3 regions of the Paenibacillus sp. AK002 genome follow, and region 1 is predicted to be linked to each of the others. Evidence: predicted binding sites of a transcription regulator. Region 1 holds the regulator's gene; each other region holds the start of a gene.
What was found. Region 1 encodes Rex, which represses fermentation and respiration genes when NADH is low (regulators of the CRP and FNR family bind a similar motif). Its sites were predicted from a motif close to TTGTGAAATATTTCACAA; they were not measured.

Region 1 (3,798 bases):
CTTCAAGAACAGCTGCGTGACCGGGATATTCCCCTGCTCACCCAGGTTGTTCCTTTTCCTTTTAAGGCGGCCATTTTCAAGGGCAGGGGACATTATTTGTGTTTGAGAAAATTTGAACATAAAATAAATAGAAGAGATTTTCATTCCCCGAAGGAAGACGTAATCACTGCGGCCCAGATGCTGGTCTGGCTGACCCAGACGGAGAACGGGGATGACGAAGAGCTAAACCTAGGCGGACGCGGAGGGGATTTTTGGGAGACCATCTCCAGCGATTCGGATTCTTGCCTCGGACGCGCCTGCCCTTGGTTCCGCAAATGCTACTATCACAGGGCCAAGCATGAAGCAGGCATCGCGGATGTCGTCATTACGAACCATTCGAAGCTGTTCACCGACGTGAAGGCGAATCATCAGCTGCTGCCAAGCTATGAGCGCCTCGTCATCGACGAAGCGCATCATCTTGAGGATGTCGCCGGCAAGCACCTTGGCTTGCAAATGAAGTATTTTTCGGTGGTCCATACCTTGACCCGCATGTACAAAGACAGCCGAAGCGGGCAGCTCCCGGCTCTGCGCCAGCTGCTGCAAGCTTCGCCGCACGAGAAGGCTGTCGAATGGTCTTCCGTCATCGACCGTTTGTATCCGGACCTGATTACCGCAAAAGAGAACTGGGATCGGCTCAGCGATCAATTGTTCGGACTGCTTCCGGAACGCGGAGACGCTTCTCCGGGAGATGCCGGCCAATTCTCGCTCCGCCTGTCGCCGCTTAAGAAGCCGAAGGATTGGGATTCGATGGCCGAGCTGGAGCATCAAATTCATCTGACGCTGGGCGATGTCGTGCGCAAGGGCGATAAGCTGATCGCCGAAATGAAGGAAGATTTGGATGACTACAGCGCGGACAGCCTGTTAACCGACCTTTCGGGCCTGTTTAAGGACCTTGCCGCGCATCGTGAAGACCTGCGATCCTTCATGGCCCTGAACGATGAGGGCACGGTATACTGGATGGAGGCGAACGGCAATTTCCGCAGCAAATCGCTGCAGCTGTATGCCGTGCCCGTCGACGTGAGCGCTCATTTGAAGGAATTGTTTTTTGACAAGAAACAAAGCGTGATTCTGACATCGGCGACCTTGTCGGTGGACAAATCGTTTCAGTTCATGATCGAGAACCTGGGTCTTCAGGAAGCGGCTGAAGCGGGGAACCTGAACACGGTTCAGCTCCCGTCCCCGTTTAATTATAGGGAACAGGCCCTTCTTGTCGTGCCGCGCGATTTTCCGAGCGTGAAGGGATCGGTCGGGGATGCACTCTTTGTGAATACGCTCGTGAAGTCTTTGGCCGATACGGCCGTCGCTACACATGGCCGCATGCTCGTCCTGTTCACTTCGTACCGGATGCTGCGCCAGGTGCACGAGCCGCTGAAAGAAGCGCTGGCATCAAGCGACATCACGGTATTGGGACAAGGTATGGACGGAACCAGCCGTACCAAGTTAATCCGAAGATTTCAGGACAACAGCGCTTCCGTGCTGCTGGGCACCAGCTCCTTCTGGGAAGGGGTAGACATCCCGGGTGAGGCGCTGACTTGTCTAGCCATCGTCCGGCTGCCGTTCCAGCCGCCGAATCACCCCTTGGTCGAAGCCAAGAGCGAACTGCTGCAGCAGCAGAAGAAGAATCCCTTCATGAAGCTTTCGGTTCCGCAAGCGGTCATTCGTTTCAAACAGGGGTTTGGGCGTCTGGTGAGAACAGCACAAGATAAAGGGATCGTGATCGTGTACGATACCCGGGTCATTGAATCCTATTACGGGAAGTATTTCTTATATTCCTTGCCGGGGCCGAAGATGGAGCACATGCCGACAGAGGGGATCGTTCCCCGAATTTCGGAATGGCTGCAGGAAGAGGCAAGCGCGGGAAACCAAGCTGAATAAAGTGAAACCAAGCACGATCAACAAAAAAAGATGTAGTTATTAGCCTATTATTAGGGGGAGCATGCATGAAATCGGAAAAAATTTCGGAAGCCGTGGTCCGCAGATTACCTGTATACTTGCGCTATTTGAATGAGCTTCAGAAGAGGGAGGTTTCCACGGTTTCCTCCCAGGAGCTGGGACAGAAGCTGGACCTCAATCCTGCTCAAATTCGTAAGGACCTGGCGTATTTCGGTGATTTTGGACGGAAAGGGATCGGATATGATGTTTCTTATCTGATCGAGAAGATTCGCCAGATTCTGAAGCTGGACCAGAAGATCAATGTCGCATTGGTCGGGGCCGGTAATCTTGGACATGCATTATCGAATTACAATGCATTCCTGAAGGATAATATGAAGATTGTGGCGATTTTCGATTCGTATTCTCCCAAAGTTGGCATGAAAATTAACAATTTGGTCGTACAGCCGATGGAAGAGCTGGAGAAGACGGTTCATGAGCACGGCATTCGAATCGGAATTATCACCGTTCCGGATTTCGAAGCGCAGAACGTAGCGAATCAGCTTATCGCCTCAGGGATCGAGGCGATTCTGAACTTTGCGCCAACCATCCTGAAAGCCCCAGCCCATATCCGGATTCATACGGCTGATTTTACAACGGATTTGCAAAGTTTGGCCTATTATTTGGATAACGGCAAGGAGGATGCAGCACATGACAACAACGAAGTGGATGGTTAAGAACGGAACGTTTGCTGTACTGGAGGAAGACCGATCCGTGCTTCGCGGATACATGGTGGTTGAGAACGACAGGATCACGTACCTGGGCGAAGAGGAGCCCGTCGTGGAAGAGGGAACAGAGATTATCGACGGAACCCATCTGTTCTTCCTGCCTGGATTGGTGAACACGCATGGACATGCCGCCATGTCGCTTCTCCGCGGTTATGGCGACGATCTGGCGCTGCAGGTATGGCTTCAGGAAAAAATGTGGCCGATGGAAGCCAAATTCACGTCAGACGACGTATATTGGGGCACATCGCTCTCCGTGCTGGAGATGATCAAGGGCGGAACCACGACGTTTGTCGATATGTATGACCATATGGATCAGGTCGCGAAGGTTGTCCAGGACTCGGGAATGCGCGGTGTCCTGACGCGCGGCGTAATCGGTTTATGCCCGCCCGAGGTACAGCAGCAGAAGCTGGATGAGGCGGTGGCATTCGCGAAGGATTGGCATGGCAAGGCTGACGGCAGAATTACGACGATGATCTCGCCGCACGCGCCTTATACCTGCCCGCCGGATTTCATCGAAAAATTCGTTCAAGCATCCCATGACTTGAACCTGCCTTTGCATACCCATATGTCCGAAACGGAAACCGAAGTGGCTCAGAATGTTAAGGATTACGGACTTCGCCCCGTTGCCCATTTGGAGAAGCTGGGCATGTTCTCCCGTCCTACGCTTCTTGCGCATGCCGTTCATCTGACCGATGAAGAAATCGAAGTCTTGGCCAAGCATCAAGTAGCCGTATCGCATAATCCCGGAAGCAATTTGAAGCTTGCCAGCGGAGTCGCCCGCGTACCTGCGCTGCTGAAAGCCGGCGTAACGGTGTCGCTCGGTACCGACGGACCTGCTAGCAACAATAACCTGGATATGTTCGAAGAGATGCGGCTGGCTGCCCTGATCCATAAAGGAGTAAGCGGGGATCCGACGGCCATTCCGGCCTCCGAAGCGCTTCGAATGGGTACGGAGTACGGAGCCAAGTCCGCTTTCCTTGAGGATATCGGTACGCTCGCGGTAGGGATGAAAGCCGATATGATCGCATTGAATACGGATCAGGCGCATTTCCTTCCGCGGACCGACTATATTTCTCACGCGATCTACTCTGCCAGCGCGAAG
Region 2 (3,798 bases), 170 kb from region 1:
GCCACCGCCGTTTTAGGCAAGGTGTACACGAATTCCGGATCGATGATCGCCACGTCCGGCGTCAGCTCATAGTCTGCCAGCGGGTATTTGGTATTTCCCTGCACTTTGTCCGTGATGACGGCGAACGAAGTTACTTCCGAGCCCGTTCCCGACGTTGTCGGAATGGCTACGAATTTCGCCTTCCGTCCCAGCTTCGGATATTTATAGACCCGTTTGCGGATATCCATGAATTTTTGCTTCAGGTTGTTGAAGTCCGTATCCGGATATTCATAGAACAGCCACATCGCTTTTGCGGCATCCATCGGCGATCCGCCGCCGAGGGCGATGATGCAGTCCGGCTGGAACCGTTCCAGCATCTCCGTACCCCGTTCTACTGTCGTTGTCGAAGGATCCGGCTCGACTTCCGAGAACACCTCGATGGCTACCGGCAGTCTGCGCTGACGCAGGTAATGCTCTACCCGCTCCACATATCCCAGCTTCACCATCATGGGGTCGGTTACGATCGCGACGCGGGTGATGTCAGGCATTTTGGCGAGATACTGCGTCGAGCCTTTTTCAAAGTATATTTTGTCCGGTACTTTAAACCACTGCATATTCACGGTTCTGCGGTTCACCCTTTTCACGTTGATGAGATTGACGGCCGTCACGTTCGACGACGTGGAATTCCGGCCATACGAACCGCAGCCGAGCGTCAGCGACGGCAGGTTCGTGTTGTAGATATCCCCGATGCCGCCTTGCGAGGAAGGCTGGTTGACCAGGATGCGGCAGGTCTTCATGCGATCCGAGAATTTCAGAATGACGTCCTCATTGTGCGAGTGGATGACCGACGAGTGGCCCATGCCGCCAAAAGCAACCATCTCTTCGGCGCGCGTGATGCCCTCTTCCGCGTCTTTCACTTTATAGCAAGCCAGCACCGGGCTCAGCTTCTCGGCGGACAACGGATAAGCGGGACCGACTCCCTCTAGCTCGGCGACTAGGATCTTGGTGCTTTCCGGCACCTCAAAGCCGCAAGCCTCGGCAATCTTGGCTGCCGGCTGTCCGACGATGGTAGGATTGACGGCGCATTTATCCGCTACCATGGCATGCGCGGTCAGCTTCGCCAGCTCTTCCTTGTTCACGAAATAACAGCCGCTGGCGATCATTTTTTTCTTCACGGTATGATAGATCGGCTCTTCGATAATGACGGCTTGCTCGGATGCGCAGATCATGCCGTTATCAAACGTCTTGGATAGAATCAAGTCGTTCACCGCTTGATCGAGGTCCGCGCTCTTCTCGATGAAGCACGGCACGTTGCCGGGACCTACGCCGAGGGCTGGCTTGCCGCAGCTGTATGCTGCTTTGACCATCGCCGATCCGCCCGTAGCCAGAATGCAGGCAACGTCAGGATGGTTCATGAGTGTATTGGTTTTATCCATGGAAGGAGCCTCGATCCACTGGATGCAGTCGGCCGGAGCGCCTTGTTTCACGGCGGCGTCCCGCAGGATGAGCGCGGCTTCCCTGCTGCATGCCTGCGCGGATGGATGGAAACCGAAGATGATCGGGTTTCTTGTTTTGATGGAGATCAGCGCCTTGAATATGGTAGTCGAGGTCGGATTGGTTACCGGTGTGATCCCCATGATGATCCCGATCGGCTCCGCAATTTTTTGGAAGCTGTCATAGGCATTGTCTTCGATGATACCTACCGTTTTGTCGTACTTGATGCTGTTGTGGATATACTCCGTGGCAAACAGGTTTTTGATGATTTTGTCTTCATACACGCCGCGACCCGTTTCTTCAACCGCCATTTTCGCCAGCTGCATGTGCTTCTCAAGTCCGGCCATGGCCATGGCCTGCACAATTCCGTCGACTTGCTCCTGATCGAGTTTCATAAACTTTTCTTTTGCCCGATTCGCCTTGTCGATCAGACCTTGAATGTACTCTGCTGCCGTTTGTCCCTTCACTTCAACCGTTGTTCCTTTGCTCACAGCCATATCTCTCATCCTCCCATGGTTCATGTTCTTTCTGTCTACGCTTCGATCGTAACACAGACGCTTCTTAAATCATGTGAAATATTTCACAATATTAAAATTTATCTTTTCTGTGTGATTTATACCTGTCTTTTCCCTCTTTCAAGTGAAAGAGATCACAATGTTTGAAAATTCGCCATGATTTCCCTCTTGTTCCGCCCCACAAGTGAATGTTTTCACGTTATAATGTATTTAAAGATTAAACAGATCAAATTTTAGGATGTTGGGGGATACCACCATGAAAACTGTAGACCATGTAATGGAAATCGAAAACTTAGGGAACACGCAGTGCTTCTCGGAACAAAACCGCAACCGTCTGCTGGTTACCATGAAGGAAAGGGTACTCCCTGAAGGATCGCATTTGTTCTGGGAAGGCGACTTCGCCGACAAGCTGTACTTCGTTAAACAAGGAAGAATTAAATTAACCAAATCGACGGATGAAGGCAAAGAGCTTATTCTATATATGTACCATCCAGGAGACATGGTCGGGCAAGCCGATCCATTCTTCAGCAACAACCACAGTTTTTCGGCAGAGGTGCTTGAGGACAGCGTAGTCGGGGTCATCGAGCACAAGGAACTGGAGCTGTTGATCTGCCAGCATTGCGACTTCGCGATTGATTTCATGAAGTGGATGGGTATACACCACCGCATCACGCAGACCAAATTCCGTGATCTCATGATGTACGGCAAGCCCGGCGCATTAACGTCGACGCTGATTCGTCTGGGCAATACCTACGGGCAGCATCAAGAGGATGGCACCATTCTCATCAACAAAAAGATTACCCATACCGATCTTTCGAACATGATCGGGGCCACCCGCGAAAGCGTGAACCGGATGCTGAGCGACCTTCGCAAAAAGGACGCCATCGAATATGCCGGCGGCATGATTGTTATCAAAGATCTGCCGATGCTGCAGGAAATATGCCACTGCGAGCTGTGTCCGAACGAAATCTGCCGGATTTGATCCGCCTAAAGCCCCTTCGGTGCATAATATACGGGCATCTGCTTACAATAAACCTTGTCTTTCCAAACCAAATCAAAGGGAGTGCTCAGCATGCGTGAAGGTTTGATTCCTGCTGTTCTTGGAACCGTGGTTTCTGCTTCGGGTGCCGCTCTGCTTTGCAGCAGGTATAAATTCGCTGCAACCGGTATTCTAGGCTTCGGACTGGCTCATATGGTGCTTGGTGCGATTGACCTGGTGGAACATCGGTAAACGATTTGGAAGGCAAGATTCTCACGGCTGTCCTTTCAGTTCAATGACTGAGGAGGACAGCTTATTTGTGCTATTGCCCTCCTATTTGTATACAAAAAAAAGAAACCGTTGCTTGGCAAATGGACGAATGACAGACCATTAACCAAGAACGGTTTCTTTAAGTTTATTCACCAGGTTGGACTTCATCCGACAATGAACTAGGAGGATGGAATTCCTCCGCAACACCGCCTATCATAGCCTACTTTTGCTTGTTCCCTTTTCCCGAAGAGATAAACCAGTAAGCCATGCCTACAAACAACCCGCCGCCAATGATATTCCCCAGCGTGACCGGCACCATGTTGCTGATCCAGCCGCCGATGGATACCGTCTCGGGATGTCCCGGCAATATCGTCGCCAGCGTCAGAAGCGACATGTTCGCTACGCTATGCTCATACCCTGTCGCAATGAAGGCAAACAGGCACCACCATATTAAAATCAGTTTCGTTGTTTCTCCTTTGGCCCGAATTCCCATCCACAGGGCCAGACATACAAGCCAGTTACATAATATGCCTCTAAAAAACAGCTCCATGAACGGATCGT
Region 3 (3,798 bases), 3.0 Mb from region 1:
CGCGCATTTGCCTCGGGCAGCTCCGCCCTGACCGGCGTGGAGGCGATTTCCAACGCCATTCCGAATTTCAAAGACCCGGCCCCGAATAACGCGGCCAAAACCTTGGTGGCGATGGGATCGCTGCTGGCCCTGTTATTTTCGGGCATCGTCTTCCTGGCTTATTACTATGGGGTCAGTCCCAGCGAACAAGTCACGGTCGTTTCCCAAATTGCCGAGCATACCTTCGGGCGAAATGCGCTTTATTACTTCATACAAGGAACAACGGCCTTAATTCTGATCCTCGCCGCCAACACCGGGTATTCCGCTTTTCCCCTGCTGGCCGTCAATCTGGCGAAGGATAAGTTCATTCCTAGAATGTTCACCGTCCGCGGCGACCGTCTGGGATATTCAAACGGAATCATTATTCTTGGATTTTTCTCCATTCTGCTGCTGCTGGCTTTTGAAGGCAAAACCGAGCATCTGATTCCGCTGTATGCCGTCGGCGTGTTTATCCCGTTTACCCTCTCCCAGACGGGGATGATGGTGAAATGGATCCGCGAAAAGCCCGAAGGCTGGATCGTCAAGCTGATCATTAACACCACCGGCGCATGCATCAGCTTTATCGTGACCATGATCTTTTTCTTTACGAAATTCGCCCAGGTGTGGACCGTCCTGATATTCCTGCCGCTGATCATCTGGATTTTCACCCGGATCCGCAAGCATTACGAGGCGGTAGCGGACCAGCTCCGGATTACGACCTGCGATCCGGTTAAGCCGATTGAGGGGAATGTCATCATCCTGCCTGTGGCAGGAATCACGCATGTGGTGGAGAACTCGCTGAATTACGCCAAATCGCTGGGAGCGGGCCAAATCATCGCGGTGTACGTGCCGTTCGAGCGGGAGGAGGAGGTCGCCTTCCAGGAAAAATGGAAAAAGTGGCAGCCGGACATCCGGCTGGTGACGCTGCACTCGCCTTATCGGAGCATCATTCAGCCGCTGACGAAATTCATCGATACCGTGCAGCGCAAGGCAAGCGAATCCGACTATCAGGTTACCGTCGTCATTCCGCAGTTCATCCCCAAGAAGGGCTGGCATAATTTCCTGCACAATCAATCCAGCCTGCTCATCCGGGCACATCTCCTGTATCGGAGAGACGTGATCATCACGACGGTTCCCTACCATTTAAAAAAATAGCGGGCTTGTTCCCTGCTTGATTCATTACTGGGAACAGCCTCGCCCATCACGACAAAAAGCTGCGTTCATCCTCTACCTTCTACATACAGGACGGTTGAACGCAGCTTTTTCTTTAAACCAGACGCTCGCCAGGCTTTCGGCATTATGAAGCGTTCTGCGCGGAATGAACCTGTTGAGGGGAGCTAGCCGATGGCGCAGGCCCCTGCTCGCCGAGCGGAGCGGCTGCGGCATGGTTCTCCTTCTTTAAATACACGGTTCCGTATGTCGCTCCCACAAATAACGCGCCGCCAACGAAATTGCCCAGCCATACCGGAATGAAGTTCATCAGATACTCGCCCCAGCTGTAATAGCCTTCAAAAATCGCTGCCGGAATGAGAAACATGTTGGCCACCACGTGCTGAAACCCGATGGCGACAAACGCCATGGTCGGAAACCAGATCCCGAGAATTTTGCCGCTCATCTGATCCGATCCGTAGGACAGCCATACGGCGAGGGCTACGAGCCAGTTGCACCCAATGCCCGACAAGAAGGCTTGCAGGAAGCTGTCGTCCAGCTTATGCCCTGCCATGTCCACCAGCTTCTCCAGGTAAACGCCGCTGCCTGTCAGACCGGTCACATGGCCGAAGAAGTAAGCGACGAATAACGCTCCCAACATATTGCTGACCGTGACAAGCGCTAAATTCCGCATCATCTCCTTCGTGGAAATTCGTCTCTTGAATCTGGCCAAGGACACGGCCATCATGTTGCCCGTCAGCAGCTCCCCGCCTGCAAGCAGGACAAGAATCAATCCGACGGGGAATACCGCCGCGCCTACAAAACCGGCAATCCCTCCCCATTCCGGAGACGCTCCGGCAATCACGCGTATGTCAAGCAAAAAGCCGAGCGCAATAAATGCCCCAGCAAGGAATCCTAATATCATCACGTTTATGGCGGAGTTATGCGCTTTTTTCACCCCGTTCTCCACGGTAATCTCCGCAATGCGCTCAGGTTTATGGTAAGCCATGGTCACTCCCTCATTTCTTCCGCATCCGCCTTGTCTATCTATCCGAATGCAGCTCATGATATTCGTGTTATCGTTACCAACATTGTAACGCAGCTTCTTTGGCAAGAACGTGAATTATATCACGATCATGTCCGTCAGGGACGGACAGGTGCAGATGTGATGTTCAGTATGCCTTTATCTGCTGACCACGCTGCAGCGAGTAACATAGATCGGATTCGGTGTGCCCATTTACGCGAGATATGGATATAGGCATAGCACCTTGTCCACGGGTGGAGCTTTGGATTAACTTTAGCGGGGTGACTGCCTTTCGCTTCCTTCAAGAAATCGCATATGCCGAAAAAGCGGTGCCCGGGACTCGCCCCGGCACCGCTCTTTTGGATTGCTTTTACCAGGTACGAAATTCGTTCGTGTTTGATACCACTCTGCCAGACTCGGCATTACTTGCCCGTTAAGCCTTGGCCGCCGTCTCCATCCTAACAGTGGCTTCCGTTTCCTGCACCGGCACCTTGGCGATCGGCAGCTTCATGCTGATGAACGACGACAGCAGGAAAAGCGCGCCTGCCGTAAAATACACCACGACAATGGAGGTGACCGACATATACCATCCCGTAAGCCCGGAGCCGATGAGCAGCATGCCGGTAAATATCGGCGTCATCACGCCGTTCAGCCGGCCGATGAATTTCTCTTCCACCTGCTGCATCATCACCGCCATCAGGACCGTCTGCGCCATGGCCATCAGCACCCCGGTGACGAAGCGCATCGAGCCGGTCAGGATCGGCCACTGGGACAGCACCTCGACAAAGGTCGAGAGTCCAAGGAAGGCCAGCCCCGCAAACAGCAAGTAGGAACCTTTCACTTTGCCCGCAATCACCGCTGCGATCACACCGCCGATCAACATGCCCAAGCCCTCAAGCGCAGTGAACCACTGGACGCTGGACATCTCCAGTTGGAGACGCTCGGTGATGACGAAGATGTCAAGCGGCTGTACGAGCCCGCTGCCCAGCGCCAACAAAACGTAGACCACCAGCAGCACCTTCAACAGCCGGCTGGAACCGATGTAGGTGAAGCCTGCCTTCATGTCCTTTGCAAACGAACCGGCTGATTCCGAGTCCTTGGAAGGTTCGTCCACGGTGGAAGGCAGAAAGGCCAACACGATCGCCGAAGCGCCGAACAGAATCAGCAAGCTGATTAAAGAGGCCTGCAATCCAAATGCTTGATAAATCGTCGTGCCTACCATAGGCCCCAAAATGATAAACAGCGACATCGAGGTCTGGGATAACGCCGTGGCCGCGGGCACATGCTCATCCGGCAAACACCGCTTGATGATCTTCATGGACGATGGCTGCGAGAATTGCGAGACGACGGCCGAAACCAGCGTCACCGCAAACACGGCCTGCCAATATCCCGCATACACAACAAACAAAATAAGCAGAATGGATAAGAAGCTTAAAATGTCCCCCCAAATCATGGTTCGCTTAGGACGCCAACGGTCAGCCAGTACGCCGCCAATCATGGAAATCACGAAGATCGGCGCGTATTCAATCACGGTCAGCAGCGATACGGCGACCGGGTCATGGTTGCTCTGCTCCATAATGAAGAACAACAGCGCCATATTGCGGATC

Region 2: the regulator Rex is predicted to act here: its motif matches at 2,042-2,059, upstream of adhE (bifunctional acetaldehyde-CoA/alcohol dehydrogenase).
Region 3: the regulator Rex is predicted to act here: its motif matches at 2,284-2,301, upstream of M1D70_RS29505 (formate/nitrite transporter family protein).

Annotation. Positions count from the first base shown of each region.
Region 1 is NZ_CP096377.1:2,587,791-2,591,588, forward strand. Features, by position in the region: gene dinG (ATP-dependent DNA helicase DinG) at 1-1,914, shown strand, start outside; gene M1D70_RS11505 (redox-sensing transcriptional repressor Rex) at 1,980-2,645, shown strand; gene M1D70_RS11510 (amidohydrolase family protein) at 2,620-3,798, shown strand, end outside.
Region 2 is NZ_CP096377.1:2,420,925-2,424,722, reverse strand. Features, by position in the region: gene adhE (bifunctional acetaldehyde-CoA/alcohol dehydrogenase) at 1-1,970, opposite strand, end outside; gene M1D70_RS10610 (Crp/Fnr family transcriptional regulator) at 2,245-2,970, shown strand; gene M1D70_RS10605 (hypothetical protein) at 3,061-3,219, shown strand; gene M1D70_RS10600 (formate/nitrite transporter family protein) at 3,458-3,798, opposite strand, start outside.
Region 3 is NZ_CP096377.1:6,530,744-6,534,541, forward strand. Features, by position in the region: gene M1D70_RS29500 (APC family permease) at 1-1,173, shown strand, start outside; gene M1D70_RS29505 (formate/nitrite transporter family protein) at 1,316-2,176, opposite strand; gene M1D70_RS29510 (MFS transporter) at 2,625-3,798, opposite strand, start outside.